Regions from separate parts of the Streptomyces sp. NPDC005262 genome, predicted to be linked through region 4. Evidence: riboswitches for the same ligand, from Rfam matches in the RefSeq annotation. Region 4 holds a riboswitch; each other region holds the start of a gene.
What was found. A riboswitch is a leader RNA that binds a small molecule or an ion and turns the genes downstream of it on or off. The one in region 4 is predicted to bind thiamine pyrophosphate.

Region 1: linked by a shared signal. The riboswitch ahead of ACFYP5_RS12830 (purine-cytosine permease family protein) and the one ahead of ACFYP5_RS30055 (thiamine ABC transporter substrate binding subunit) in region 4 are both predicted to bind thiamine pyrophosphate.
Region 2: linked by a shared signal. The riboswitch ahead of thiO (glycine oxidase ThiO) and the one ahead of ACFYP5_RS30055 (thiamine ABC transporter substrate binding subunit) in region 4 are both predicted to bind thiamine pyrophosphate.
Region 3: linked by a shared signal. The riboswitch ahead of thiC (phosphomethylpyrimidine synthase ThiC) and the one ahead of ACFYP5_RS30055 (thiamine ABC transporter substrate binding subunit) in region 4 are both predicted to bind thiamine pyrophosphate.

The regions. Positions count from the first base shown of each region.
Region 1 is NZ_JBIAKK010000003.1:627,260-634,431, reverse strand. Features, by position in the region: gene ACFYP5_RS12830 (purine-cytosine permease family protein) at 1-1,351, opposite strand, end outside; TPP riboswitch at 1,343-1,437, opposite strand; gene ACFYP5_RS12825 (hypothetical protein) at 1,558-2,472, opposite strand; gene ACFYP5_RS12820 (GMC family oxidoreductase N-terminal domain-containing protein) at 2,511-4,106, opposite strand; gene ACFYP5_RS12815 (DUF5987 family protein) at 4,103-4,606, opposite strand; gene ACFYP5_RS12810 (hypothetical protein) at 4,816-5,415, opposite strand; gene ACFYP5_RS12805 (DMT family transporter) at 5,927-6,832, opposite strand; gene ACFYP5_RS12800 (LysR family transcriptional regulator) at 6,901-7,172, shown strand, end outside.
Region 2 is NZ_JBIAKK010000002.1:370,725-377,896, reverse strand. Features, by position in the region: gene thiO (glycine oxidase ThiO) at 1-1,099, opposite strand, end outside; TPP riboswitch at 1,097-1,209, opposite strand; gene ACFYP5_RS06885 (hypothetical protein) at 1,261-1,602, shown strand; gene ACFYP5_RS06880 (NAD(P)/FAD-dependent oxidoreductase) at 1,700-2,890, shown strand; gene ACFYP5_RS06875 (Rv2175c family DNA-binding protein) at 2,995-3,360, shown strand; gene thiE (thiamine phosphate synthase) at 3,499-4,152, shown strand; gene metF (methylenetetrahydrofolate reductase [NAD(P)H]) at 4,288-5,205, shown strand; gene ACFYP5_RS06860 (hypothetical protein) at 5,258-6,235, shown strand; gene ACFYP5_RS06855 (phytoene desaturase family protein) at 6,362-7,172, opposite strand, start outside.
Region 3 is NZ_JBIAKK010000005.1:232,114-239,285, reverse strand. Features, by position in the region: gene ACFYP5_RS16305 (LacI family DNA-binding transcriptional regulator) at 345-1,457, shown strand; gene ACFYP5_RS16300 (metallophosphoesterase) at 1,631-2,686, shown strand; gene ACFYP5_RS16295 (hypothetical protein) at 2,869-3,693, shown strand; gene thiC (phosphomethylpyrimidine synthase ThiC) at 3,857-5,632, opposite strand; TPP riboswitch at 5,625-5,758, opposite strand; gene ACFYP5_RS16285 (YibE/F family protein) at 5,830-7,167, shown strand.
Region 4 is NZ_JBIAKK010000015.1:147,441-154,612, reverse strand. Features, by position in the region: gene ACFYP5_RS30070 (SRPBCC domain-containing protein) at 1-70, opposite strand, end outside; gene ACFYP5_RS30065 (ABC transporter ATP-binding protein) at 242-1,267, opposite strand; gene ACFYP5_RS30060 (ABC transporter permease) at 1,290-2,903, opposite strand; gene ACFYP5_RS30055 (thiamine ABC transporter substrate binding subunit) at 3,020-4,141, opposite strand; TPP riboswitch at 4,215-4,331, opposite strand; gene rlmN (23S rRNA (adenine(2503)-C(2))-methyltransferase RlmN) at 4,367-5,473, opposite strand; gene ACFYP5_RS30045 (DUF6233 domain-containing protein) at 5,704-6,045, shown strand; partial or broken gene ACFYP5_RS30040 (transposase) at 6,202-6,360, shown strand; gene ACFYP5_RS30035 (Kelch repeat-containing protein) at 6,691-7,172, opposite strand, start outside.

The sequences.
Region 1 (7,172 bases), on a different contig from region 4:
GGAACGCCACGTAGTACGAGAGGTCGGCGCCGTGCAGGGCGGCCGCCACCGGGCCCACGTACAGACTGGTGTCCATGAAGGGCACGGCCGCGGCGAAGGCGACGGCGAATGCCAGCAACGGGGGCCATCCGGAGTGCGGCCGGGCGGTCTCGGCGGCGACGTCGATCGCCGCACCGCCCCGTGCCCGTGCCCGGGCGATCCAGTCGACGATGACGATCGCCACGAATCCGGGGATCCAGTAGCCGACGAACAGCAGCACGTTCTGGAAGCGGGCAGTGGTGTCGGCAGCGTGCATCCACAGGACCAGAGGGAAGCCGAGCACGGCGGCGAGGGCGGCGGCCGCCGGGCGGGGAAGGCGCACACCGACGGTCTGCAGAGCCAAGGAACCGCTGTAGTCGTTCATGGCGTTGCTGCAGAGCGCCGCCAGCGCGACGGCGAGCAGCCCGAACGCGCCCAACACCCCACCGCCCAGCAGCTTGTCCACCCCTGCTGCGGTCTGGTCGGTCAGCACGGACGCGCCCAGCAGCCCGAGGGCCTGGACGGCCACGAAGGACACCACGAGGCCGAGCAGCGTGAACCAGAACATGCGCGGGCGCGAGGTGGTGCGTGGCAGATAGCGGCTGAAGTCGCTGGCGTACGGGGCCCAGGACAGGGCCAGACTCAGCGCGATGGTGCTGGTCAGGACGAACGCGCGGGCCTGGTCGGCACCATGCGCGGTGCCGGCGCCGACCGGATGGACACCGTCGAGCAGCCGCCAGGCGATCAGCGCGAACGCGGCGGCGAGCACGAAGGTCATGACGATCTGGAGCCGGTGGATGGCCTCGTAGCCCAGGACGCCGAGGGCGCCCTGGGCCAGCATCATGGCCAGGACGCCGAGCCAGAACGGCCAGCCGCACAGCCGCGCGAGCGCGTCCCCGCCGAACAGTCCGATCAGCGCGTCCCAGGCGACCGAGGACAGCCACTGCAGGATGCCGGGCACCGTGACGGCCCGGCCGAAGGCGAGCCGGGCCAGCGGCAGCTGCCCGGCACCGGTCTGGCTCCCCCAGGTGCCCAGGTAGGCGGTGGGCACCGCGCCGATCACCGTGCCCAGCACGACGGCGGCGAGCGCGGTGGCGAAGTCCAGGCCGAGGGCGATGCCGACGGTGCCGGTGAATACGCCGGTCATGGTCAGATTGGGGGCGAACCACACGGTGAACAGGCGCCCGGGACCGCCGTAGCGGTTGCTCTCGGGGACCGGCTCGATGCCGTGCGTCTCGACGCGGAGGTCGCCGGGCGCCGCGGGCATCCGTCCGTCGAAAACGGTCTGTCGGCCGTCGGCAGGCAGCCCGCCGGAAACATGCGTCAAAGGCATGAAAGACATCCCTCCGCCAGTGCGAACTGGTTCAGGTTCGACGGGTGTGATCTCAGCCCTCGGGTAGGGCACCCCGTGTCCGGTACGACGGTCAGACTAACCCGGTCCCGTCGCCCACCTGCACCGAGGTCTGTGTGGCGGACGACTCGGTGGGAACCCCCGGGGCGTGGACGCGTGGTCCGCGTCACGGCTGCGGCGCGCCGTGCTCACGGTCGCGTCCCCACCTCCGCGTGACCCGTGCGATCCAGATGCCAGCGGTGTTCCACCTCGAAGCGGTGCAGCCCGGTGCGGCGTTCGACGATCACGTCGACGATGGCTCGTTCCGTGTTGGTGCACGTGGCGGTCGCTCCGTCGGGGTCGGTGTAGGAGAGCGACACACAGTCGGCCGGATCCTGGGTGACATCGATCCGCACCCTGCGCCGCGCGGTGCCGCCTGCGACCGACCAGTCGGGCAGCCCGATCCGCGCACGCAGCAGTGGAGCGGTCAGCAACGGGTCGCGCGGCCAGTCGGTGCCACCGATCCGCAGCTGAAGCATGGGCAGCGGTGGCAGCCACCGCATGGTGGGACGGCGGGCGACGGCGGCCACCACTTCCAGTACGTCCCCTCCGCCGAGGCCCGCATGGAGCCACGCCCACCGCTGGGCATTGCCGTGACCGGCGATCCTGGCGACGCCCCCCACGGCGCCCGAGAGGGTGAACCGCCGTTCTCCGACGACGAGTTCACCGTCGAAAATGGCGTCAGGGGCAGGCACGATCTGGGCGGCGGGCAGGAGTTCACGCTGCCAGGACCAGCGCGGAAAGGTGTAGAGAGGCTCTCCGCCCCCGGTGACCGCCAGCCGCCAGGTGATCGCGCCCGCGGTGCCCTCCAGCAGCCGGGGCGTCGCCCGGACCCCCGGCACCTCGAAGTACGCCTCGCCCTGGAGCAGCGGCGAGTCCGGGGCCCCGAACCGCTCGGTGACCGGCGGTCCGTCCGGGGGGAAGACGGATATCCAGCCGTGCGCCCGGGCCGGGCCGTGGTGCTTGGGCGCCACCACTTCGTGATGGATCCACACGCCGGTCCCGGTACGGGGATCGGTCAACGTCGCGTACCAGACTTCGAGCCGCCCTGGACGGCCAGTCATCCGCGGCGGGTAGAGCGAGTTCACGAGGGGGTTTCCTTTCACCGGGGCGCGGGGGCCCCGTACCGGGCGCGCACGCCTGCCTCGGCGGTGCTCTCCACGATGCCGGGACAGGCCCGTTCGGCCAGCGCCGCGATAGTCAGTGAGGGGTTGACGCAGAGCGAGGTCGGTACTGCCGAACCGTCGGTGACGAACAGGCCTGGATGGCCTCGCAGTTCGCCGCGTTCGTCGAGCGCCGAGGTTGCCGGGTCGTCGCCCATCCGGCAGGAGGCGAGGGGGTGTGCGCTCACGGACCCGGCGGCGTTCTCGCTCCAGGGCCGCACGCGCGCAAGACCGTCGCGCTCCAGCACCGCGCGCGCCTCGCCGTCCGCGGCGGCCCAGCCGCGCAGGGTGTTCGCCGTCGGCCGGTACGAGAGCGTGGACAGGCAGAGGGATGCGGCCACGCGAGTCGAGCTTCCCGTGGGCGGCGGAGGGCCGAAGACGCCCTCGTTGTCGTCCTCGGTCATGGCGAGCACGGAGAGCCACGACGGCCAGCGTGCCCGCATCTCCTTCTTACGGACACCGAACCAGCTCGTCGCCGGGGTGTCGGTGGCCTGGGCCAACAGATCGGTGATGCCGGGGAAGTAGATCTGCTGAAGAGAGAATCGGGTGAACTCCGCCCCTTCCGGGTCGAGCCGGTCGTACGACATCGAGCCGATGGGCTTCCCGATGGGGAAGCCCTGGTACGGGATGCCCGGTGCGCGCTCGAGACCGAGCAGGTCGCGCACCTTGCCTTCGTCGACGTCGGCGATGGACACGCGGTCGCCGTTGCCCGAGAAGTAGCGCCCCACGGCTTGCGGGACGCCGCCGAGCAGGGGAGCCGAGCGCTGCAGCAGCACGGGGGTGGCCAGAGCGCCTGCGGCCAGCACCACGGTCTTGGCCTCGATCGTGCCCACGCCGACCGGCAGCCGGTAGTCGCCGGCGTCGAGCTGCGTGTACGAGACGCGGTAGCGGTAACCGGGTGTGGTGGCAGGCGCGATCGTCTGTGCCTCGTGGAGCGGGCGGATCTCGGCGCCGTGCGCGGTCGCGGCGGGGAGGTAGTTCAGCAGCATGGAGCGCTTGGCGTCGAAGTGGCATCCGTTCAGCATCCAGTTGCAGTTGGTGCAGCGGGCCAGGTCGACGGCGACGGGTACGGGGTTGCAGGTGCGGCCCGCACGGGCGCACGCTGCGGCGAACAGCCCTCCGGGGTAGGGGACTTGGTCCCAGCTCTGCTCGGCGACGGGCAGAGCCTCCTCGACCCGGTCGTACCACGGGTCGAGGGCGGCGCGCGTCAGGGTCGAAGGCCACAAGCGGTGGCCCAGACTGCCGCGGCGGTCGAAGACGAAGCCCGGAGCCCGCAGCGAAGCGGCGAAGTAGACCACGCTGGACCCGCCGACGCAGTTCCCGGCGACGACGGTGATGCCGTCGCCCTGCACGAGGTCGACGATCCGGGTATAGCTGCCCAGGCGCAGGTCATGGGTGAAGTCGGGGGCGGTGAGGTGCGGTCCGCGTTCCAGGATCACCACTTCGGCGCCGCCCGCGGCCAGATGGTAGGCGGGGATGGCGCCGCCGAAGCCGCTGCCGATGACCAGCACGTCGGTGCGTTCGGTGACGCTCATGCGGGGTGCCCTCCGGGGGTGGTGAGCGGGTGCTCGGAGGCGAGCCTTCTGCCGTACGAGTAGTCGGGGAAACGCCACAGTCCGTCGGCGCCGGGCGCCGGGAAGCCGATCCAGACCAGGCCCGGGTGGCGTTGCCGGATGGCTGCGGTGGTGTGAAGGTGGGCTGCGGTGTCGAAGGCCGCGGCGGCGAAGAGCGCGAGCAGCACGTACAGCTGCCGGTCCGGGGCTCCGGGTGTGAGCAGCTCTCCGGCGAGCGCGGTGCGGTCGGTGAACCGCATTGCGACGAAAGGAGGTCGAGTGGGCAGCAGGACCCGGCCGTGGGTGGCCGCAAAGGCGAGGGCGCGGGCGTTCACCAGGAGCGCCAGCTCGGGCAGCAGTACGCCGATGCCGAGATCGGGAAGGCTGAGCAGCTCGACGGCCCCCGCCTGTACGGCGCCGGGACCGGGGGCCGCCCCGGCGATCGCCACGTCACCGCCGTACCGCTTCTCACCCGGGACCATGGTGTCCGCAAAAGCCTCCAGCGTGGCGGTCGTCGGGTCGGGCAGCGCGAGGGAAGCGGGCTGCCCGACCCGATCCACCGGGACCGGCTCGGGCACAGGACGCGCCGGAGGCGCCGCCTCGGCGGTCAGCTCCCCTGCCCGCAGGGCAGCGACGGCCGCGGTGAGCCCGACGAGCAACCGGCGCCGAGCAGGTCGTCCGGGTGGTTCGCTCAGCACAGCCCGCTCACCGGCAGCCGCACCATCACACCCGCGGCGTCGCGCACGAGCGCGTCGGCGAGCCGTGCGTCGTACGGTCGGATCACCTTCGCGGCGTCCTCGGCCCGCGCGGGCTGCCCGGCGACGGTGATGTTGCGAACCCTCGCCGCGGCGCTGCCCTCCGCCTTGTCGAACCAGTAACTGCCGTCCCAGCCGACCAGTTCGGTTCCGCCGGCCGTGGCCTGCACGCTCCAGTGGTCCAACTGCCAGTAACGGCAGGCCGGTACGGCGAGCGCGAAGCGTGCCGGCTCGGCCAGCAGGAAGCGTGCCGCGCCGCCGTTGGTCACGGTGATGTCCCGCTTGGCGTACTCCACGCACAGCGGGTCGGCGCCGAACAGGGAGAGCGGCGGCGTCTCGCCCTCACCGTAGCGGTGGAAGGTGCACGCGGAGGCGTACGAGGGGTCGGTGTATCCCCCGACGCCCGGTTCTGCAGCCGAGGCCGAAGCGGCGGTGAGCAGCGCGGCAGTTGCCGCCAGCACTGCGCCGAAGACGGTGAGGCGGGAGCTCGTGGACAGGGCGCCGAGGGGGTTCGTCGTGTGACGGAGTACAGGCACAGCAGGACCTTCTTCACGTCCCAGCCCTGATGGGCGGCGGTTACCGGCGGTCACATGCAGTCAGCATCTTGATCGCTGCACGCTGTCTGCGCAAGGGATGGGGCGGAGGTGATTTCCGGTCGGTGGAGAGGCAGGGCGCCGGCACGCCTTCCGGACAGGCGAGGTGTGCCTGCCCCGCCGGACAACGGTGCCGGAACAGACGCGTACGCCGCGTGGCGCGAGGCCTCGGTGAAGCGATCACCGCACTACGGAGACAGGCCAGGGCCACGCCCGCCGTCAGTGCGCCGAGTCCCTCGGCGGGCGCCGGAAGCGGCCCCGGCTCCTCCATGGCCGCCGGTCCGTCACCGCGCGGCGGAGCGGATCCGCTTCGGTCCCCGTCCGGGTGGAGACCCGGCGTCAAGGGCGGCAAGATCACCGATGTCCGATGCGCGGCGGGCCGATGAGCAGGGCACGGCGGCCGGGGACCGCGCGTGCGGCTGCATTCCTGCACCTGGACGTCCAGGATGTTCCGTCAGGTGCGACGTATGAGGATGCTGATCACGTTGGCCCAGACGACGGTTGCCATGCCGGCCCACTCGATCCAGCCCAGGTTCTGCCCCAGAACGATCCATCCGACCACGGCCGCCAGGACGGGGTTGACGCTCATGAACAGACCGAAGGTCTGCGCGGGCACGTGCCGCAGGGTGAACAGGTCTGCGAGATACGGCACGGCGGAGGACAGGATGCCGGCGGCGACGGCGCAGGCGGCAGCCCCCGCGGTCGGCGGATGCCGGACGACGATGACGAGTCCGACCGGCAGGAACACCAGGGCGGAGAGGCCGGCGGCGGCCGCCGATCCCTCCGCTCCGGAGATGCGGCGGCCGACGGTGCGGTTGAGCAGGATGTAGGACGCCCAGCAGACGGCGGCCAGCAGCCCCAGACCCATCCCGACGTAGTCGGCGGAAGGCTGCGGGCGCATCAGGGTGACGACGCCCGCCGCGGCGATCAGCGCGCAGCACGCGTCCACGCGGCGGCGTGAGGCGGCCAGAGCGATGCTGAGCGGTCCGAGGAACTCCAGGGTGACCGCCAGCCCGAGGCCGATGCGGTCGATGGCGCTGTACAGCGACAGGTTCATCGTTCCGAACACCAGCGCCAGCAGCAGTACCGGCCACCACTGACGCCAGGTGAAGGCACGCAGACGGGGCCGGCCGACGGCCAGCAGGACGATCGCGGCGACGTACTGGCGTGCCGCGACGACACCGACAGGCCCCAGGACTGGGAAGGCCAGGGAACCGATCGCGGCGCCGGTCTGGTTGGAGAGACCGCTGCCGAACATGGTGACCACACCGGCCAGGCGCCTTCCGTCGGGCCCCGGGGCGGGGGGCGCCGAGACGGTGCGGTGCGCGGGTGCTGCTGGGCCTGCGGGAGCTGCTTGCATGCCCCGATCGTGCGACCACACATCTCTTGCGCAAAATGCATGGGCCGATCCATCTATACGCTTGAGTCATGGATGTGGAGCTGCGGCAGTTGCGCTGTCTCGTCGCGATCGTCGACGAGGGCAGTTTCACCGATGCCGCCCTCGCGCTCGGTGTCTCCCAGGCGGCCGTGTCCCGCACGCTGGCCTCGCTCGAACGCGCTCTTGGGGTGCGGCTGTTGCGGCGTACCTCCCGTGAGGTGACTCCGACCGCGACCGGACTGCGCGTGCTGGCGCAGGCCCGACGCGTGCTCGGCGAGGTGGCGGACCTCGTCATGGAGGCAACGTCGGGCCACACCCGGGT
Region 2 (7,172 bases), on a different contig from region 4:
TGGCGTCACCGGTGACGGGGGTGAGCAGCACCCCGTTGCGGTGGTGGCCGGTGGCGAGATGCAGGCTGGGCAGGACGGTGGGGCCGAGCAGCGGGGCGTTGTCGGGGGAGGCGGGGCGCAGGCCGGCCCGGGTCTCGGTGAGCGGCAGTTCGGTGATGCCGGGCACCAGCTCATGGGCGTCGCGCAGCAGCTCGTACACCCCGCCCGCCGTGACCGTGGTGTCCCAGCCCATCTCCTCGCTGGTGGCGCCGACGACCAGCTCGCCGTTCGCGCGCGGGACGAGATAGACATGGCTGCCGCGGACCACGGCCCGTACGGTCCGGGTGAGGAACGGCGCGTACGCGGCGGGCACGGTCAGCCGCAGCACCTGTCCCTTGACCGGCCGGACGGGCGGCACCACCTCGGCCGGCAGGCCCGCGAGCCGCCCGCTGAGGCTGCCCGCGGCGAGCACGATCTGGTCGGCTTCGAGCTCCGTGCCGGCTGCCAGTACGGCTCCGGCGGCCCGGTCGCGCACCACCAACAGGCGTTCCGCCCGGTCGCGGTGGAAGACCACCCCGGCCCGTTCGCAGGCGGTCAGCAGGGCGGCGGCCAGCCGGCGGGGGTCGACCTGGTGGTCGCCGTCGACCCGCAGACCGCCGCGTACACCTGGCGCCAGCATCGGTTCCAGGCGGCGGCACTCGCGGCCGGTGAGCCACTCCGACTGCAGCCCCGAACGGTGCTGGAGCGCGTGCAGTTCCCGCAGATGGGCGCGGTCGTCGGAATCCAGGGCGACCGCGAGGGTGCCGCAGGCCCGGAAGCCGATGTCCTGGCCGCTCGCCGTCTCCAGCTCGGCCGCGAAGGCCGGATACCGCGCCGCGGAGGCGACATTGAGACCGAGCAGCATCTGCTCGCCGTAGTGGAGTTCGGTGACGGCGGCGAGCATTCCGGCTGCGACGCGGGCGGCACCACCGCCCGGGTCGGGGTCGACGACCGCGGTGCGCAGGCCGCACTGCGCCGCCCGCCAGGCGGTCACCAGACCGATGATCCCGCCCCCGATGACGAGGACGTCGGATCCGGCTACGCCGGATCCGTCTGCGGATGTGCTCCCGGTGGATCGCATGGGCGTCCAGCCCCTCCCTTCGCCGGCATGACCCGGATCAGGTTCGTACGGTCGGAGGCCGTCCAGCCTCCCTCTCAGCCCGGTGCGTCCGGGCTCCCGCGAGTGTCTTACGGTGGCCACCCTAAACCCCGTCACCCGGCCCGAGTAAGGGAGCAGCCACCGTGGCCCGTTCACTCGACGGACTTGTCCTCTCGCCGGTCGCCGACCAGGCGCCGGGTCAGGTCGGCACCCGGACTCGCTTCACGTACCACGAGGAGAAGTGGGTGATCTGGGCCGACTACGCGGGCGGGGACGTGGTCCGGGGCCATCTCGTCGGCACCCGCACCGGCGATCGACTCGACTTCCGCTACGTCCAGTTGAAGCACGACGGAACGACCTCCTCCGGACACTGCGTCTCCATCGTCGTCGTCCTTGCGGACGGCCGGGTGCGGCTGGAGGAGCACTGGGAATGGGAGTCGCAGGAGGGCAGCGGGACCAGCGTGGTCGAGGAACTCACAACCTGATGGTTCGTCAGATGCTTAAGGTGGACAAGTGAGCGAGCAGCAGACAGAGCAGCCGGGCCGGCGGACAGAGCGCCGCGTCGTCATCGTCGGTGCGGGCATGGCCGGCGCGCAGACCGCGGTGGCGCTGCGGGAACAGGGCTTCACCGGCCCGGTCGTCCTGATCGGTGCCGAACCCCACCAGCCGTACGACCGGCCCCCGCTGTCCAAGGCGGTACTGCTCGGCACGGCCGAAGGCTCCGCCCTCGACATCGACTTCGAAGAGCTGGACATCGAGCTGCAACTGGGCCGTGACGTGACCGGCGTACGGGCCGACGCGCACGAACTGGACACCCTGGCGGGCCCCGTACCGTACGACGTCCTGGTCATCGCCTCCGGCGCCGAACCGGTGGTGCTGCCGGGCTCCGAGGGGGTGCCCGGCGTCCATCTGCTGCGCACCCTCGACGACGCCGCACGGCTGCGGCCGGTCCTCGACCAGCAGCACACCGTCGTGGTCGTCGGCGCGGGCTGGATCGGCGCCGAATTCGCCACCGTAGCCCGTGCCGCGGGCTGCGAGGTCACCGTCGTCGAGGCCGCCGACCGGCCGCTCGCGGGCGTCCTGCCCGCCGAGGTCGCCGCCCCGATGGCCCGCTGGTACGCGCAGAGCGGTGCCGAACTCCTCACCGGCGCCCCGGTGGCCCGGATCGAGCCCGGCAGTGTGGTCCTCGCGGACGGCCGCACGCTTGCCGCCGGAGCGGTGGTCGTCGGGATCGGTGCCCGGCCCGCCACCGGCTGGCTGGCCGGCTCCGGCATCGCCCTCGGTCCGGACGGATCGGTGACCGCCGACGCCGCGCTGCGCACCTCGCTGCCCGATGTGTACGCGGTCGGGGACTGCGCGTCCTTCCCCTCCGCGCGGTACGGCACGCGGCTCCTCGTCCACCACTGGGACAACGCCGTCCAAGGGCCGCGGACCGCCGCCGCCAACATCATCGGTGCCGGTGCGGACGAGGCGCCGCAGCCCTTGGCATACGACCCCGTGCCGTACTTCTGGTCCGAGCAGTTCGACCGGTTCGTGCAGTACGCGGGCCGTCACGGGGGCGCGGACACGCTGCTCTGGCGCGGCGACCCGGCCGATCCCGCCTGGTCCGTGTGCTGGCTGCGGGACGGCGCACTGGTCGCCGTCCTGGCCGTCGGCCGGCCGCGTGATCTCACCCAGGGGCGCAAACTCATCGAGGCGGGGGCACGGCTGGATCCGGTGCGGGCGGCGGACCCCGCCGTGCCGCTGAAGTCGGCCAGGGCCGATGCCCCGTAGCGGCACGCCCGGAGGGGTTCCGGAAGCCTTGCGGGCACTGGGCCGGCCCCCGTCCGGTCGGGTCCGGGTACCGACTGTCGGTCCGGGATGGCACGCTTGTATCCGTGACCGAGATTGACGCAAAGATTGATGCTCTCGTCCCCGCCTGGCTCCACCTTCCCGACATCGCCGAAATGCTCGATGTCGAGGTGACGCGCGTGCGGCAGCTGGTCAAGGAGGGCCAGCTCATCGCCGTACGACGTGGTGAGAACCGGACGCTCCAGGTGCCTGCTGCCTTCATCGACGGCAACAAGGTGGTCAAGGGCCTCTCCGGCACCCTGACGCTCCTGAAGGACGACGGCTACACCGACGAAGAGATGCTGGAGTGGCTCTTCACCCCCGACCCGACCCTGCCGGGTAGCCCCGCGCAGGCGCTGAGCGAGAATCGCGGCACGGAGGTGAAGCGCCGCGCCCAGGCGCTCGCCGTCTGACCGGGACAACCGCACGCGGGGGCACGGTCCGTTCCGACCGGACCGGCCCGTACCCCCGCATCATGCCGCACCGCTGTACCGGCCCGACCGTGTCGTGCCGCTGAATTCCGTACAGCTGTATCAAGGGGGAACCTCGTCATGCCCACGCCTCGCGAGCTGCTGTCCGACGCCCGTCTCTATCTGTGCACGGATGCCCGCAGGCGCCAGGGCGACCTGCCCGCCTTCCTCGACGCCGTGCTCCCCTCCGGGGTGGACATCGTCCAGTTGCGCGACAAGGGCATGGAGGCGGCCGAGGAACTCGAACACCTGGCGGTCCTCGCCGACGCCTGCCGGCGCCACGGCAAGCTCCTCGCCGTGAACGACCGGGCCGATGTCGCCCACGCCATCGGGTCCGACGTGCTCCACCTCGGTCAGGGGGACCTGCCGGTCCTCGCCGCCCGCGCCATCATCGGCGAGGACGTGGTGATCGGCCGCTCCACGCACGCGGAGCCCGAGGTCGACGCCGCCGTCGCCGAGCCCGGCGTGGACTACTTCTGCACCGGCCCCTGCTGGCCGACCCCGACCAAGCCCGGCCGGTACGCCCCCGGCCTCGACCTCGTGCGGTACGCCGCCTCGCTCGCCCAGCCGCGCCCCTGGTTCGCCATCGGCGGGATCGACGCGGGCAACCTCGACGAGGTGCTGGACGCGGGAGCGCGCAGGGTCGTCGTCGTACGGGCGATCACAGAGGCCGACGACCCGGCTGCGGCGACCGCGGAGCTGGCGAAGCGGATCAGGGCACGCGCCGACGGCTGACATGCGCGTCACGGAAATCACAGATCATCCGGAGAACGCCGGAGGACTGTCCGAAGGGTGGACAAACCATCAGTCAATTCGGGCAATTGCCGCTGGTCCGGTTGGGGGACCGTCGCGCCCTGGTTAACCTGCAGTATGGCCCTTGGCACTCCCTCTACCAGGACGGATCACGCACGCACCGTGCGTGAGCTGCTGGCGACCGGCAAGACTTCGTATTCGTTCGAGTTCTGGGCGCCCAAGACCGAGAAGGGCGAGCGCAACCTCTGGAATGCGCTGCGCCGGGTCGAGGCGGTGGGCCCGAGCTTCGTCTCCGTGACGTACGGGGCCGGTGGTTCCACCCGGGCCGGGACGGTCAGAGCCACCCAGCAGATCGCTGCCGATTCCACGCTCACCCCGGTCGCGCACCTCACGGCCGTCAACCACTCGGTCGCCGAACTGCGCAACATGATCGGGCAGTACGCCGATGCCGGGATCAGGAACATCCTCGCCGTGCGCGGCGATCCGCCGGGCGACCCGATGGGCGAGTGGGTCGAGCACCCGGAGGGTGTGCGGTACGCGGCCGACCTCGTCCGGCTCATCAAGGAATCCGGCGATTTCTGCGTCGGGGTCGCGGCATTTCCCGAGATGCATCCGCGCTCGACCGACTGGGACGGCGACATCCGGCATTTCGTGGACAAGTGCCGCGCGGGTGCCGACTATGCGATCACGCAGATGTTCTTCAATCCGGACGACTATTTGCGGATGCGTGACCGCGTGGTCGCTGCGGGTTGCGACACGCCCGTCATCCCTGAGGTCATGCCGCTCACCAGCGTCAAGCAGTTGGAGCGGTTTCCGCAGCTCAGCAACGCGACGCTGCCTTCGTCCCTGAAAGACCGCATCCTCGCCGTCAAGGACGACGCAGCCGCTGTACGCTCCATTGGCATCGAGTTCGCGACGGAGTTCTGCGCGAGGCTGCGCTCCGAGGGTGTGCCCGGGCTGCACTTCATTACGCTCAACAACTCGACGGCAACGCTCGAAATCTACGAGAATCTCGGACTGCACAAGCAGTCGTGACCGGTCGTACCCGCCATGATCCCGGGCGGCGGCCGTAGAAATGGGGGCGGGCATGGGCTGGACGGTCCTCTACATCGCGTTCGGCATCGTGGCGCTGTGGCTGCTCGGCGAGGTGCTCCTGCAGTACAAGGCACGGCTGCGCTGGCGCCTGCTCGCCTTCACCGGCTTCGCAGGCGTGGTCGTCGGCGTGCTGATGCCGTCCGTTCCCGTCATCGCCGTCGGCGCGATCGCGTTCGCCGTCGGCCAGACGTACGTCACGCTCTCCTTCCGGCGCGGCTTCTCGACCGGCTGGGCCATAGGGGGCAGCCCGGGCGAGAGCCGTCGCCGTCGAAGCAGCGGTGACCGGAACGCCCGCCGGGAGCCGACGCTCGAGGTGTCCGACCTGGAAGTGGAGTACGACCGGGCGGGCGAGGACGAGGCGGACAGGACCGCACCCGCACCCGCACCCGCAGCCGCCGTCTACGAGCCGGAACCGCTGCCGGACGACACCGGGCAGTACGGCATCTACACCGATCCCGTCCCGCAGCAGGAGTCCCACCAGACTCAGGGGCAGCCCCAGTACGGCGCGTACGACCCGTACACCGACTACTCCACGTACAGCGGCGTGCCCGGCCAGGAGAGCTACGGCGGGCAGGACGTGTACGCCGACCAGAACGCGTACGCCGCTCAGGACGGTTATGCCGGGCAGGGGACTTACGCCGGGCAGGACAGCTATGCCGGCCAGTACGACTACGGCACCGGCCAGCAGCAGTACGCCGCGTACTCCGACCCGTACATCGGCACCACCGGCGGCCCCTCGCAGTACGGCGCGCACGACACCTACGCGAGCTACGACGGCTACGGCAACCAGCAGCAGTACCCGGCGGACCCCTACGCCCAGCAGTACGCCTCCGAGACCCCGCCGGGCGGGGTCTGGGTGCCGCAGCAGCGTGAGGGCGAGCAGTACCCGCCGGAGCAGCAGCCCGCACAGCCCGCCCAGTACCCGAACGCCTACGACGGCGGCTACAACGAACAGCAGTACCGCTACTGACGGAGCACGCCCGGGATCCGGTCCTGCCCCCACAAGTCCTCGATGTCATGGGGGAGACCGAGGGCGAGGCGGCATCGACGCGCCCGGCCCTCGGCCCGCACTCCTGCCTGCTCGATGCGGCGCGGCTCACTGGGAGCCGCGGAAGCCGTCCCCCTCCACGATGAGCCCGGCGACGAGCGTCCCCGACATCCCGGCGTGCGCGAGCCCGCCGCCCGGGTGGGACCAGCCGCCCGCGAGATAGAGACCAGGCAGCCGCGTCCGGTTCCCCGGATGCAGATACGCGCCCCCGGCCCCGGCCAGCGCCGGTGCGGGCACCGAGCCGCCTTCGGCGCCGGTGTCCGCCGCCGTCCGGGCAGGCGTCCGCACTTCGGCGTGGAGCAGCCGCTCACGTATGCCCGGGACGGCAGCGCCGGCCGCATCGATCAACGTGTCCGCGTACCGCTCGAGCAGAGCCGTGTCCGTCCAGTCCACCGCGCCGTGCGGGGCGACCGTCGCCGTCACCGTCACGGCCTCGTGCGCGTCGTCGGGGCGGGTCGACGGATCGTCCGGGCGGATCACCGTCACCGTGGGACGCTCGGCGAGCCGGCCACCGAACACCGCCTCTCGTTCCGCCACGCCGTCCGCGCCGTGCACCACGGTCCGGTGCACCGTCCCCGCGGGGCGGCCGCCACTCAGCGACAGCAGGACCTGGAACCGGCCCGGCACCGTCGCCCGGTCCGCCGGCCGCGGCTGAGCCGTCACATCGCCGTCCTGCCAGAGCTCCTGACCCGGCACCAGTCCCGGGCGCGGCCAGGCCCCGAGCACCACGTGATCGGCCTCGGCGACCGTCCCCGTCGCCAGCTCGACCCCCGCCGCACGGCCGTCCTTCTCCACCACCCGGGCCACCTCGGCGCCGAACGCGAAGTCCACCTTCCGCGCCAGGCACCGCTCGTACACC
Region 3 (7,172 bases), on a different contig from region 4:
ACATCAATACTGCTCACCTTATGAGGATTGGGCGCCGGTGCGAATGGGCGAGCGGAGGAATCGTCCGGTGGAGCCGGGAATGGGGGGAGCGTCCCTCATCCCGGCGCGCGCCGGTGGCTCACTCCGTGGCGCGCATCCCCCGAAGAGGTGAGTTGAGACCTCTTCGAAACATCGACCATTTAGTAGGCCCATCCTCATCGACACGTCACACACTACGGTCGACCCCATCAACGCCCTTGTTTTGCAAGGCATTTGCCACCAAACGATCATGCAAAAACGTGCCTGTCAATGCGTGAATATGCGACCGGCCCAACCGCCTGCCCGAGCCCTACTATCGGCTCGCCATGACAGCAGCAGGGAAGCACCAGGTGAGCCGGACGGAGACACCCCGGCGCGGCGGCCGGCAGGGACGAGCGGGAATCCGGGATGTGGCCGCCGCCGCCGGGGTCTCCATCACGACCGTCTCCGACGCGCTCAACGGCAAGGGGCGGCTCCCGGACGCCACCCGCCGCCATGTCCGCGAGGTCGCCGAGCGCCTGGGCTACCGCCCGTCCGCCGCGGCCCGAACCCTCCGTACCGGCAAGTCCGGCCTCATCGGCCTGACCGTGACGACGTACGGGGATGAACCTTTCACCTTCACCGAGTTCGCCTACTTCGCCGAGATGGCCAGAGCGGCCACCTCCGCCGCGCTCGCCCGCGGCTACGCGCTCGTCATCCTCCCCGCCACCTCACGCCACGACGTCTGGTCGAACGTCGCCCTCGACGGCACCGTCGTCATCGACCCCTCCGACCAGGACCCGGTCGTCACCGAACTCGTCCGCCAGGGGCTGCCCGTCGTCTCGGACGGCCGCCCCGCCGGGGCCCTGCCGGTCACCGCGTGGGTGGACAACGACCACCGGGCCGCCGTGCTCGACCTCCTCGACCATCTCGCCGCCGCCGGGGCCCGGCGGATCGGCCTGCTCACCGGCACCACCACCGACACGTACACCCGGCTCTCCACCACCGCATACCTCCATTGGTGCGAGCGCGTGGGCCAGGATCCGGTGTACGAGTCCTATCCCGCCCACGACCCGTGCGCGGGGGCGGTGGCCGCCGACCGGCTCCTCGCCCGCCCGGACCGGCCCGACGCCGTCTACGGGCTCTTCGACCCCAACGGCACCGACCTGCTGGCGGCCGCCCGCCGGTACGGGTTGCGCGTCCCCGAGGATCTGCTGCTGGTCTGCTGCAGCGAGTCCACCGTGTACGCGACGACCGAGCCCCCCATCACGACGCTCTCACTCAAACCGCGCCAGATCGGCACGGCGGTCGTCCAGCTCCTCATCGACGCGATCGAAGGTGTCGACCAGGACGGTCCGGTTGAGCGGGTCATACCGACCGAACTCATCGTCCGGACGTCCTCGCAACGCCGTCCGCCCCGCACCACGGTCAGCGCGCCTCGATCCCCGTCCAGGGATTGATCAGGCCAATTGGGACCAATCGGCCGGTGAACCTGTCGTGCGCCGGGATTCACCACCCCTGGTGCATCACACTGCACGATCCGCATTCCTATGATGGGCGCACGACACCGCGGACCACCCCGACCAGCAGGGCCCGTCAGGTGTACGGCGGCGCGACGGTGGTGGAGGGGTCGATGACACAGGGGGCCGGTCAGGAACCCGTGGAACGGACGGCGACGTTGCGTGACTTCCGTGTGCCGCCCTATGCGCAGACTCCCGCGCCGCCCGCGGCGCCGCACCCCGGCGATGTCGTACCGGGCGGCGAGCCGGAGGGGTACACGCCCACCGCGCGCGATCTTCCCGTGATCAACCGCGGTGACACCGTCCAGGTGCAGGCCGTCCCGGATCCGCGGCCCGCCACGGACCAGGGTCTGGGACCGCTGTACGTGGTCGGCGACGTCCACGGCTATCTGGACGAGCTTCGCGACGCCCTCATGGGACAGGGCCTCATCGACGCCGAAGGCGCCTGGGCCGCGGGCAACGCCCGGCTCTGGTTCCTCGGTGACTTCACCGACCGCGGTCCGGACGGCATCGGTGTCATCGACCTGATCATGCGTCTGTCCGCCGAGGCTGCGGCCGCGGGCGGCTACTGCAAGGCCCTGATGGGCAACCACGAACTGCTGCTGATCGGCGCCAAGCGGTTCGCCGACACCCCGGTCAACTCCGGTGCGGGCACCGCCACCTTCCAGGCCGCCTGGCTGCTCAACGGCGGCCAGAAGACCGACATGGAGCGGCTCCAGGACGTCCACCTCCAGTGGATGTCCCGTCTCGACGCGGTCGTCGAGGAGGACGGGCACCTACTGATGCACTCCGACACGACGGCGTACCTCGACTACGGCTCCACCATCGAGGACGTCAACGAGACCGTGCACGCCATTCTCACGCGTAACGACGCCGACGAGTGCTGGGACCTGTTCCGCAAGCTCACCAGGCGGTTCGCCTTCCGCGACGAGGGGGGCTCGGAGGCAGTCCAGGAGCTGATGGCGGCGTACGGCGGACAGCGCATCGTCCATGGTCACAGCCCCATTCCGTATCTGCTCGGCGAGGTCGGCTCGGAGGACGGCGAGGACAGCGCCGGCCCCGTGGTGGACGGCCCGCACGTGTACGCGGACGGGCTCGCCATCGCCATGGACGGCGGCGTGACCATGGCCGGAAAGCTGCTGGTCGTCCGGCTGCCGTTGCATGACTGACGGTCTCCGGGGAAGACGCATCCACGACCTGACCACGCCGACCACTGGGCCTATTTACGGAAACCCCCTGTCACCCCGTGCCGTGGGCGCTCTACCATCGGCCTATCAGTAGCAGGCTCTCCTCCGTTTCCGCCCAACTGCCCGGTCCAAGCGGGTACTCAGGCCCAACGGAGCATCGGGGGATGCACATGAACAGCGCTCCGCACCTGCTGGCCGAGGACCGACCCGAGTACGAGCGGATCCTCGGCGATGCGCTACGCCACGCCCACGAACGACCAGATCTGGCCGGAGTCGGCGAACGGCTCAACACGGAACAGCTGCGCACGATGGCGCTGAACGCCACGGCTCTGATCACCGCGGCGGCAGCCACCGAGTACGACCACTACGTGAAGGTCCGCGAAGAGCTGCGCGGACCGGCCGCCGACTCGGCCCAAGGCTCGGGCCTCGGGTCCGAAGCGGACGATCCGGACCGGCCGGGCGCCGGCATAGGGGCGGTCGTCACCGTCCTGGCGCCGATGCTCGCGGGCACCGCCGCGCTGATCTTCCTGCTGGTCGGTTACATCCTGAAGATGCTCAGCAGGCCCCCGTCGTTCGCCGACACCATGGTCACCGCCGGCTGGTTCTTCGCGGCGGTCATGGCGGCGGCGATACTGGCCGCCGCCATAGGACTGCTCACCACGGCGCTGCGCAACGGCTCGACGTCGCTGCCGGCCGAGGACACCGAGGACGAGCTGCCGGAGGATGTGGCGCGCGCCAGGGAGGCCTGGCGCCATGCACTGCTGGAGCGGGGCATCCTGCCGTTCCTGCGGGATGCCCTCGCCGATCCCACGGCCGGTCCCGCATCACGTACACCTCACCGTTCGGCCAACCGCATCCCGAAGATCGGCTACTCCAGGCCGGACTTCTCGGGCCCGGACGAAGGACCGGCGGCAGGTCCCCGCCCGTCGTTCACCAGCCCCGACTTCACCAGCCCGGACTTCGGCGGCCCGGAACACGAGCTGGACTGACCGGGGTCGAATCTCTTGTTCGTCGTCCTCGCGCCGGCGCTCGGAGCAGGTCTCGTCGTCCTCGTACCCGTGCGCTGCTCCCCCTTCTGGCCTTCGGCCCGGAGAGGTGCACTGCGCCGGGACGGTTCTCGCAGCGCCCCGGCGCAGTGCCGCACCCGATGACTCAGTCCGCGATCGGCAGATAGACGCGGTTGCCGGCCGCCGCGAACTCCTTGGACTTCTCCGCCATGCCCGCCTCGATCTCCGACTGCGAACCGCCGTGCTCACGACGGATGTCCTGAGAGATCTTCATCGAGCAGAACTTCGGGCCGCACATCGAGCAGAAGTGCGCCGTCTTCGCCGGTTCCGCCGGCAGCGTCTCGTCATGGAACGCCCGCGCCGTGTCCGGGTCGAGAGCCAGATTGAACTGGTCCTCCCACCGGAACTCGAAGCGCGCGTCCGACAGCGCGTCGTCCCAGTCCTGCGCACCCGGGTGCCCCTTGGCGAGGTCCGCCGCGTGGGCCGCGATCTTGTAGGTGATGACGCCCGTCTTCACGTCGTCCCGGTCGGGCAGGCCCAGGTGCTCCTTGGGCGTGACGTAGCAGAGCATCGCCGTCCCCCACCAGGCGATCATCGCGGCGCCGATGCCCGAGGTGATGTGGTCGTACGCCGGGGCCACATCGGTGGTCAGCGGGCCGAGCGTGTAGAACGGCGCCTCCTCGCAGATCTCCTGCTGGAGGTCGATGTTCTCCTTGATCTTGTGCATCGGGACATGGCCCGGACCCTCGATCATCGTCTGGACGCCGAACCGCTTGGCGGTCGTGTTGAGTTCGCCGAGCGTGCGCAGTTCGGCGAACTGCGCCTCGTCGTTGGCGTCGGCGATCGAGCCGGGACGCAGCCCGTCGCCCAGCGAGTACGTGACGTCGTACGTCGCGAGGATCTCGCAGAGCTCCTCGAAGTTCTCGTACAGGAACGACTCCTTGTGGTGCGCCAGGCACCAGGCCGCCATGATCGAGCCGCCGCGGGAGACGATGCCGGTCTTACGGCGGGCTGTGAGCGGGACGTACGGGAGGCGCACGCCGGCATGGACCGTCATGTAGTCGACGCCCTGTTCGGCCTGCTCGATGACGGTGTCCTTATAGATCTCCCAGGTCAGTTCCTCCGCCCTGCCGTCGACCTTTTCGAGGGCCTGGTAGAGCGGAACGGTGCCGATCGGCACCGGTGAGTTACGCAGAACCCACTCACGGGTGGTGTGAATGTTGCGGCCGGTGGAGAGATCCATGACCGTGTCGGCGCCCCATCGCGTCGCCCACGTCATCTTCTCGACCTCCTCCTCGATGGAGGAGGTGACCGCCGAGTTGCCGATGTTGGCGTTGACCTTCACCAGGAACCGCTTACCGATGATCATCGGCTCGATCTCCGGGTGGTTGACGTTGGCCGGCAGGACCGCCCTGCCCGCGGCGATCTCCTCGCGTACGACCTCGGGTTCGACGTTCTCCCGGATCGCCACGTACTCCATCTCCGGGGTGATCTCGCCTCGGCGGGCGTACGCGAGCTGGGTCACCGGCTGTCCGTCGCGGCTGCGGCGCGGCTGCCGTGGGCGACCGGGGAAGACCGCGTCGAGGTTGCGCAGTCCGCCGCGCGGCGAGGTGTGCTTGAGCCCGTCGTCCTCGGGGCGGACCGGGCGGCCCGCGTACTCCTCGGTGTCGCCGCGGGCGACGATCCAGTTCTCACGCAGCGGCGCGAGGCCGCGGCGGACGTCGGTGTCGGTGGTCGGATCGGTGTACGGCCCCGATGTGTCGTACAGCGTCACGGAGTTGCCGTTGGTCAGGTGCACCTGCCGGACCGGCACCCGGAGGTCCGGGCGCGAGCCCTGGACGTATCCCTTGTGCCAGCCGATGGACTTTCCGGCCTCGTCGCTCTGGTTCGAGGCAGGCGTGCGTGCGTCCGATGTGGTCATGAGACCTACTCCCTACGCCGGCATTACCCGGTAACAGGTTCGGCGGTCGGCGCAGCCTGTCCCGTACGGATGTACGGATATCAGCGCCCTCTCAGCCCGGTGCTCCGAGCTCCCGCGTGTACAAAGGTGTCATCACGCTAGCGCCCTTCGAGGCGTACTGAACAGTGGACCCCTGCTCTTCTTGCGATGATCCCCCGGTGACGTCCCCTCGAAATGACTCCGGACCGCAGGACCACCAGCACGGTCACTCGCACAGCCACGGGCCTGCCGCGCCGGTCTCGAAACATCTGCGCAAGGTCATCGCTGCCGTCCTGATCCCGTTCACCACCGCCGTCGTCGTCGGGCTGGTGGTGCTCTGGCCGGGCGGTGCACCCGCGCACGAGCGCACCGGCGTCGGCTTCGACCGGCAGACCCAGCAGGCCACGGTGGTGAAGGTCGACAAGGTCGACTGCAAGGACGTGAACGCCGCGCAGACCCCGGCCACCGGCAACACCACGACACCGTCGGGGAACGCCACTACCGGCCAGGAGCCGGGGTTGTGCGAGAAGGCCACGATCGAGGTGACGACCGGCCACGACAAGGGAAGAACCTTCGTCGAGATCGTCCAGCCCGACGCGCCACGGCAGTTGCACGAGGGACAGGGCGTGATCGTCGCGTACGCCCCCGACGCGCCCCATGACCTTCAGTACTCCGTGACGGACGTGGACCGGAAGGTCCCGATGGCTCTGCTGGCCGGGATCTTCGCTCTCGCAGTGGTCGTGGTGGGCAGGCTGCGCGGGGTGATGGCGTTGATCGCGCTCGCCGTGTCGTTCGCCGTGCTGACCCTGTTCATCCTCCCCGCGATCCTGCAGGGTTCGAACCCGCTGCTGGTCGCGGTCGTCGGGGCCAGCGCGATCATGCTGATCGCGCTCTACATGTGCCATGGGCTGACCGCCCGCACCTCGGTCGCGGTCATCGGCACGCTGATCTCACTGCTGCTGATCGGACTGCTCGGTTCGCTCTTCATCGGCTGGGCGAGTCTGACCGGCAACACCGACGACAGCACCGGCCTCATCCACGGCCTGTACCCCCACATCGACATGAGCGGCCTGCTGCTGGCCGGTGTCATCATCGGCTCGCTCGGCGTGCTGGACGACGTGACGGTCACCCAGACATCGGCGGTCTGGGAACTGCACCAGGCGGACCCGACGATGGGCGCACGGAAGCTCTACCGGGCAGGTATCAGGATCGGTCGCGACCACATCGCCTCAGTGGTCAACACGCTGGTGCTCGCCTACGCCGGCGCCGCGCTTCCCCTGCTGCTGCTCTTCTCGATCGCGCAGAGCAGTGTGGGCACGGTGGCCAACAGCGAACTCGTGGCGGAGGAGATCGTACGAACGCTGGTCGGGTCGATCGGACTGGTCGCCTCGGTGCCGGTGACGACGGTGCTGGCGGCGCTGGTCGTCTCCGCGGACCGCACGGGGCTCGGCGCGGAAGCCGGAGCTTCGGCACCCGCACGGAACGGAAGGGGCCGGCGTCGCAGGGCGAGGCATTGACGCTC
Region 4 (7,172 bases):
CGAAGACCTGTTCCCGCGGGGCGTCGAGGACGCGGGTGATGTCGATGCCCTCGCGTGCCGTTCCAGTCATTGCCCCTGCCCTTTTTTCGGAGTCGTTCCGGATCTTCCCCGGTCGCAAGAGGTGTTCCCCGAAACGGCCGAAACTGCTCTTCCGGGACACCCGGTAGTGGTCCCCCGCCGCGTGGCATCGCGAGCGGCACCGAGCCGCCGAGCCGCCGAGCCGCCGAGCCGCCGACCACGATCAGCCGGCGGCGGGCAGCACCACCGTCTCCGACGCGTCGAACGTCACGCCGACCTTCGCCCCCTCCCGGGGGGTGTCCCGCAGCGGGCACTCCGCCTCCAGGAGCGGACCGCTGTCAGGGTGCAGTGTCACGGCGACATGGTTGCCCCGGAAGGTGCGGGCGCCGACCGTACAGGGCAGGCCGTCCGCCGGGTCGCCCATCCGTACGCCCGCCGGACGCACCAGCAGAGCGCACGGGCCCTGCGGCGCCCCGTCCGGCACCGGCACGCTTCCCCACATCGTCGCCGCGGCCGCGCCGCTCACCGTCGCATCCACCACATTGTCGAAACCCAGGAACCGGGCGACGAACGCGGAGGCGGGGCGTTGCCAGACCTCCAACGGGGTGCCCACCTGGGCGATGCGTCCGTCGCGCATCACGACGACCCGGTCCGCGAGGGCGAACGCCTCTCCCTGGTCATGGGTGACGGCGAGCACCGTCGTACCCAACCGGGCGAACAGCGTGCGCAGTTCGACGACGAGGCGTTCGCGCAGGCTGCGGTCGAGCTGGCCGAGCGGTTCGTCGAGCATCAGCAGCTTCGGTCGCGGGGCGAGCGCCCGTGCGAGAGCGACGCGCTGCTGCTCGCCGCCGGACAGCGCGGCGACCGCCCGTCGTTCGCTGCCGGGCAGGCCCACCAGTTCGAGGAGTTCGGCGACCCTGCGGACCTGGTCGGCACCGGTCACTCCGTGCATCCGCAGCCCGAAGGCGACGTTGGCACCGACGTCCCGGTGCGGGAAGAGCTGATGATCCTGGAACATCAGCCCCAGACCGCGGCGGTGCACCGGTACGTCGGTCTGGTCGACGCCGTCGAGGAGCACCCTGCCGTCGTCCGGCGGGTGCAGTCCGGCGACCACCCGCAGCAGTGTCGACTTCCCGCTGCCGCTCGGCCCCAGCACACAGACGATCTCGTGGTCCGCGACCTCCAGATCCACCGCGTCGAGCGCCGCCCGCTTCCCGAAGAGGACGGTGGCGGCTTCCAGTGTCAGCATGTCCAGAACACCCCGAGCATCTTCAGAACTCCCCGGACCGGTCCGGGCGGATACGTTCGAGCAGCAGCAGCGACGCCGCGCACACCAGCATCAAAATGGTGCTGAGGGCCATCGCCTGGCCGTAGTTGAGCTCCCCGGACCGCCCGAGCAGCCGGGCCACGGCGACGGGCAGCGTCGGGTTGTCGGGCCGCGCGATGAACACCGTCGCCCCGAACTCGCCAAGTGACACGGCGAATGCGAAGCCCGCCGCGACCAGCAGCGCACGACGCACCAGCGGCAGGTCGACCTCGCGCCAGGCCCGCAGCGGTGACGCGCCGAGCACCGTCGCCGCCTCGCGCAGCCGCCCGTCCACGGCCCGCAGGACAGGCAGCATCGTGCGTACGACGAACGGCACACCGACCAGCGCCTGGGCCAGCGGCACCAGGATCCAGGTGGTCCGAAGATCCAGCGGGGGCTTGTCCAGCGTGATCAGGAAACCGAAGCCGACAGTGACGGCGGAGACCCCGAGCGGCAGCATCAGCAGCGCGTCGAAGCCGCGGACGAGCCGCCCGGCCCGCCTCGTCAGCGCCGCCGCCGCGAGTCCGCCGACGACCAGTGCGATCACGGTCGCGACCAGGGCGTACTGCAGTGAGTTCCAGATCGCTTCGAGCGGCGCGACCAGGAAAGTGCCGCCGCTCGCGTCCGCGGACCGCAGGGCGCGGTAGTAGTCGAAGCCATGGCCGCCGGGCACGTCCAGCGAGCGCTCCACCAGCACACCGAGCGGCAGCAGGATCAGCACCAGCACCGTCAGCAGGACGCCGCCGAGCAGCGCCCGCTGCCCGGCGCCGCGCGGCCTGCGGGCGGTCTGCGCCGGGTCGACCAGCTTCAGCGCCGCCTCCCTGCGCCGCACGGTCCAGGCGTGTACGGCCAGGACAGCGCCGACGGCGGCGAACTGCACCATCGTCAGCACGGCGGCGGTGGGGAGGTCGAGCAGCTGGGCGGTCTGCCGGTAGATCTCCACCTCCAGCGTGGAGTACGCCGGACCGCCGAGGATCTGAACGACCCCGAAGGAGGTGAACGTGAAGAGGAAGACCATCAGCGCCGCGGCGGCCACGGCAGGCGCGAGAGCCGGCAGCGTGACCCGACGCCACGCCGCGAACCGCCCGGCGCCCAGCACCCGGGCGGCCTCCTCCTGCCGTGGGTCGAGCTGCGACCACAGCCCTCCGACGGTCCGTACGACCACCGCGTAGTTGAAGAAGACATGGGCGAGCAGGATCGCCCACACGGTGGTGTCGAGCCGTACGCCCGCCAGTTCGTCGAGGAAGCCGCCGCGCCCCAGCAGCGCCAGGAAGGCTGTCCCGACGACGACGGTCGGCAGGACGAACGGCACGGTGACGACCGCCCGCAGCAACTGTTTGCCGGGAAAGTCGAAGCGGGCGAAGACATAGGCGCCGGGCAGTGCGATCAGCAGGGTCAGCGCTGTCGAGGCGAGTGCCTGCCAGGTGGTGAACCCAAGGACGCCGAGGATGTCCGGCCGGCTCAGCACCTCGCCGATCCGGCCGGACTGCCAGACGCCGTCGGCCTTCAGCCCGCGGCCGACGATCGCGACGACCGGGTAGGCGAAGAACACCGCGAAGAACGCGACGGGCACGGCCATCAGTCCGAGCCGCACCGCGCCCCCGCGCCACGCCCTCGGGCGCGCGGCGCTCACGCGCCCCGGCCGGGCGCGCGGACCCTCCTCCCGCGCGCCCGGGCCGGGTGCGGGCGTCTTCGCTACTTCACTACGAGCGAGGACCACGACTGGACCCACTGCTCACGGTTCTTGGCGATGGTGTCGGGGGCCACGGTGGTCGGCTTGTCGACCGTCGCGCCGAACTCGGTGAAGATCTCCGGCAGCTTCGCGTCCTTGGCGACCGGGCTCACGAACATGTTGAGCGGCATGTCCTCCTGGAACTTCTTGCTGATCAGGAAGTCCAGCAGCGCCTTGCCCCCCGCCTCGTTCTTCGCGCCGTTCAGCAGCCCCGCGAACTCGATCTGGCGGAAGCAGGTGCCGGTCGCGACCCCCGTCGGGGCCTCGGTCGGCTGCGGCTTCGCGTACAGCACCTCGGCCGGCGGGCTGGAGGCGTACGACACGACGAGCGGCCGGTCGGCCTTGGCCTTCTTGCCGCCCGCTGAGCCGGAGAACTCCTCGTTGTACGCCTGCTCCCAGCCGTCGACGACCTTGACGCCGTTGCTCTTCAGCTTCTTCCAGTAATCCTGGTAGCCGTTCTCGCCGTAGGTGGCGACGGTGCCCAGCAGGAAGCCGAGCCCGGGCGACGAGGTCGCGGCGTTCTCCGTGACGAGGAGGTTCCTGTACGCGGGCTTCGCCAGGTCGTCGAAGGTGGTCGGCGGCGCGAGCTTCCTGTCGGCGAAGTACTTCTTGTCGTAGTTGATGCAGATGTCGCCGGTGTCGACCGGCGTGACGCGGTGCCTGTTCGCATCCAGTTGGGTGTCGGCCGCGACCCGGTCGCTGCCCTTCGCTTCGTACGGCGTGAACAGACCGTTGTCGAGGGCGCGGGAGAGCAGCGTGTTGTCGACGCCGAAGAACACATCGCCGCGCGGGGAGCCCTTCGTCAGGATCTCCTGGTTGAGTGCGGTACCGGCGTCACCGCTCTTGAGCACCTTGACGGTGTAGCCGGTCTCCTCGGTGAACGCCTTCAGTACGTCCTTGGAGGCGTTGAAGGAGTCGTGGCTGACCAGGGTCACGGTCTTGGACCCGGAGCCCTTTGTGCCGCCGGACCCGGCGGCCGAGCCGTCGGAACTGCCGCAGCCGGCGAGTGCCGTGACGCCGAGCGCGGCCGTGACGGCCGTCGCCGCAAGCTGCTTGGTGCGGCGCGTGGTACTGGTGGTGCTCATTGTTGATTCCTCCTGGGTTGGACCAGGAAGAGACGCGGCCCTGCCCGCCGGGAGGCGGGCAGGGCGCAACAGCATGAGTTGATGACCGAACTTCCTACCCGGAATGACCCGGGCGAGGTTCAGAGGGTCTGCGGCCAGCCTGTCGTCGGTGCCGCACTCTCAGCGCTGTGGCGCTCCCCTGTCGGAATATGAAATTGATTTCGGCCCAGATTACACGGGCCGTTTTCAGCGCTCGGATGCCGCCAGCTGCCCGCACGCCCCGTCGATCTCCTGACCGCGGGTGTCCCGCACGGTCACGGGCACCCCGTGGGCGGCGATCGCCTCGACGAAGGCCTTCTCGTCCTCGGGCCGCGAAGCCGTCCACTTCGAGCCGGGCGTCGGGTTCAACGGAATCAGGTTGACATGCACGCGCTTGCCCTTGAGGAGCCGGCCGAGCAGGTCACCACGCCAGGCATGGTCGTTGATGTCCCGGATCAGCGCGTACTCGATGGAGATCCGGCGGCCGGACTTCTCCGCGTACTCCCATGCCGCGTCGAGCACCTCGCGGACCTTCCAGCGCGTGTTCACCGGAACCAGCGTGTCCCGCAGCTCGTCGTCCGGCGCATGCAGCGACACCGCGAGCCGGCACTTGAAGCCCTCGTCCGCGAAGCGCAGCATGGCCGGCACCAGGCCCACGGTGGAGACGGTGATCCCGCGCTGCGACAGGCCGAGACCGTCCGGCTCGGGGTCGGTCAGCCGGCGGATCGCGCCGACCACCCGCTTGTAGTTCGCCAGGGGCTCGCCCATGCCCATGAAGACGATGTTGGAGAGCCGGGCCGGCCCGCCCGGCACCTCTCCGTCGCGCAGCGCCCGCATGCCGTCCACGATCTGGTGGACGATCTCGGCGGTCGACAGATTGCGGTCCAGACCGGCCTGCCCCGTCGCGCAGAACGGGCAGTTCATCCCGCATCCGGCCTGCGACGAGATACACATCGTCACCCGCTCCGGGTACCGCATGAGGACGGACTCGACCAGCGTCCCGTCATGCAGCTTCCACAGCGTCTTACGGGTGGTGTCGTCGTCACAGCTGATGTGCCGGACCACGGACATCAGGTCGGGGAACATCGCCTCGGCGAGCTTGTCCCGCGATCCGGCCGGGATGTTGGTCCACTCCGCCGGGTCGTGCGCGTACCGCGCGAAGTAGTGCTGCGACAGCTGCTGCGCGCGGAAAGGCTTCTCGCCGATCGCGGCGACGGCTTCCTTGCGCTCGGCGGGCGTGAGGTCGGCGAGGTGCCGCGGCGGCTTCTTGGCTCCGCGGGGCGCGACGAAAGTGAGTTCTCCGGGCTTAGGCATGGTCCGTCCAGTGTTGCAGACACGCCGTGGTCGCAGAGCCCTTCGCCAGGTCAGGAAGGGTGCGGTGTATAGACGACCGGTCGTCGTTGGTCGTCATTAGTCGACGTCGGCGACCCTTTGACGGCCCACAGACGGCCCAGAGACGGCCCAGCCACCCCAAGGGACAGTGACCGATTGCACTACAGAGAGGGCGGGCGCACGGCAGCCCACCGAGGCCTAGAATCGAATACGTGTCCGAAAACCTCTCTCGTCTGGATCGCCTGCGCATCGTGCGCGAGTGGCAGGCGTACCAGCTCGGCCGAACCGATCGGACCATCGCCGAACTGGAAGAACGCGAGGCCGCAGCCGCCCGGGCAGCACGCACCCTGCCGCCACCGGCACCCGACTGGAAACTCTCCCTGCAGCGCGCGGGCGGCACCTCCCATGCCGACGCCGTCCACACGGGCGACTGCGGCATGGGCGGCAAGAGAACGAAACCGATGACCCGCGAGCAAGCCCTGCGCGCGCTCACGGAAGACGGCATCACGGCCTGCCCGTACTGCCGGCCGGACAGAGAGCTTGGAGTGCTGTGAACCGAAGACCGTCAGAACCCGAGGACATGAGCGAAACACCCATCGTCATCCACCGCCCAGCCGGCGCCGGTGGCCGGCGGGTGACGATCCGCGCCCAGGTCGCCGGCCTCGCCCGCAGCGACCACGACGTGATCGAGTTCCTACGCCGCGCTGGCCAAAGACATCGAGTCCAGCGAACGATTAGGACGCCGGCGATGGATCCTCGAGCGGACCATGTCCTGACTGACCGGATACCGCAGACTCAACCACCGCTACGAACGCTATCCCCGCAACTACCTTGCCTTTCTCGGCCTGGCCGCCGCCCTCTGCTGCTAAAAACGGTTCCTCAAACTCACCGGGACACCGTCTTAGACGAGGCGGTGTGTCGGTTCCTCGCATTGAGCAGCTCCGTGCGCTTCTCCAGGAAGTCCTTCCGGGCCTTCGAGAGAGCTCGCAGCGTCGCCGAGTACTGGTCAGGAGCCTGGCTGGCGCTCCGTCGGGCCCATCCACGGAGAACATTCCGCACAACTCGCCGTAGCACTCCGGCAGAGCCGCCACGAACCTCGGAATGCGTGGCAGTCAGCTCCTCGTTCAGGAAGCCGATGTTGTCCGTCGTGATGCTCAAGTCGAACTCACGGCCTCCAGGAGCTTTGCGGATCGGAAACATCAGCTACCCGGCGTATAGACATCTACCCGGTTAGTGACATCCACCCCCCGCGCGTCACCGTCGATTACGTATATCCGCCCATCAGGGCCAACTGCCGCAGCATGCGTTTCCCGGGCTGTTGGCATGCTGCGCATTTTCTCCCAAGTGTCACTCTTGGGCGTGTAGGCATAGACGACATCGCTAACATCCCAGTCAGGACCCTGATTTCCGCCGAATACGTAGATTTTTCCGTTGAATGCGGTTACGCCAGCCGTTTGTCCCAAGGCGACGGGCATGGACTTCCGTTTCTGCCACTCGCGCGTGCTCGGCAGGTAAACCTCAACCACATCAGAAGGTCCCGTCTTACTTCTGCTGGTTTCATCAAACCCGCCTATGGCATATATATTTCCATCCTCGCCTGCGGCTACCACCATTCGCTGTCGTGGTATTGGCATCGCCGGGGCCGAACTCCACGTCCCTTTTTCTTCGTTATAGATGGCCA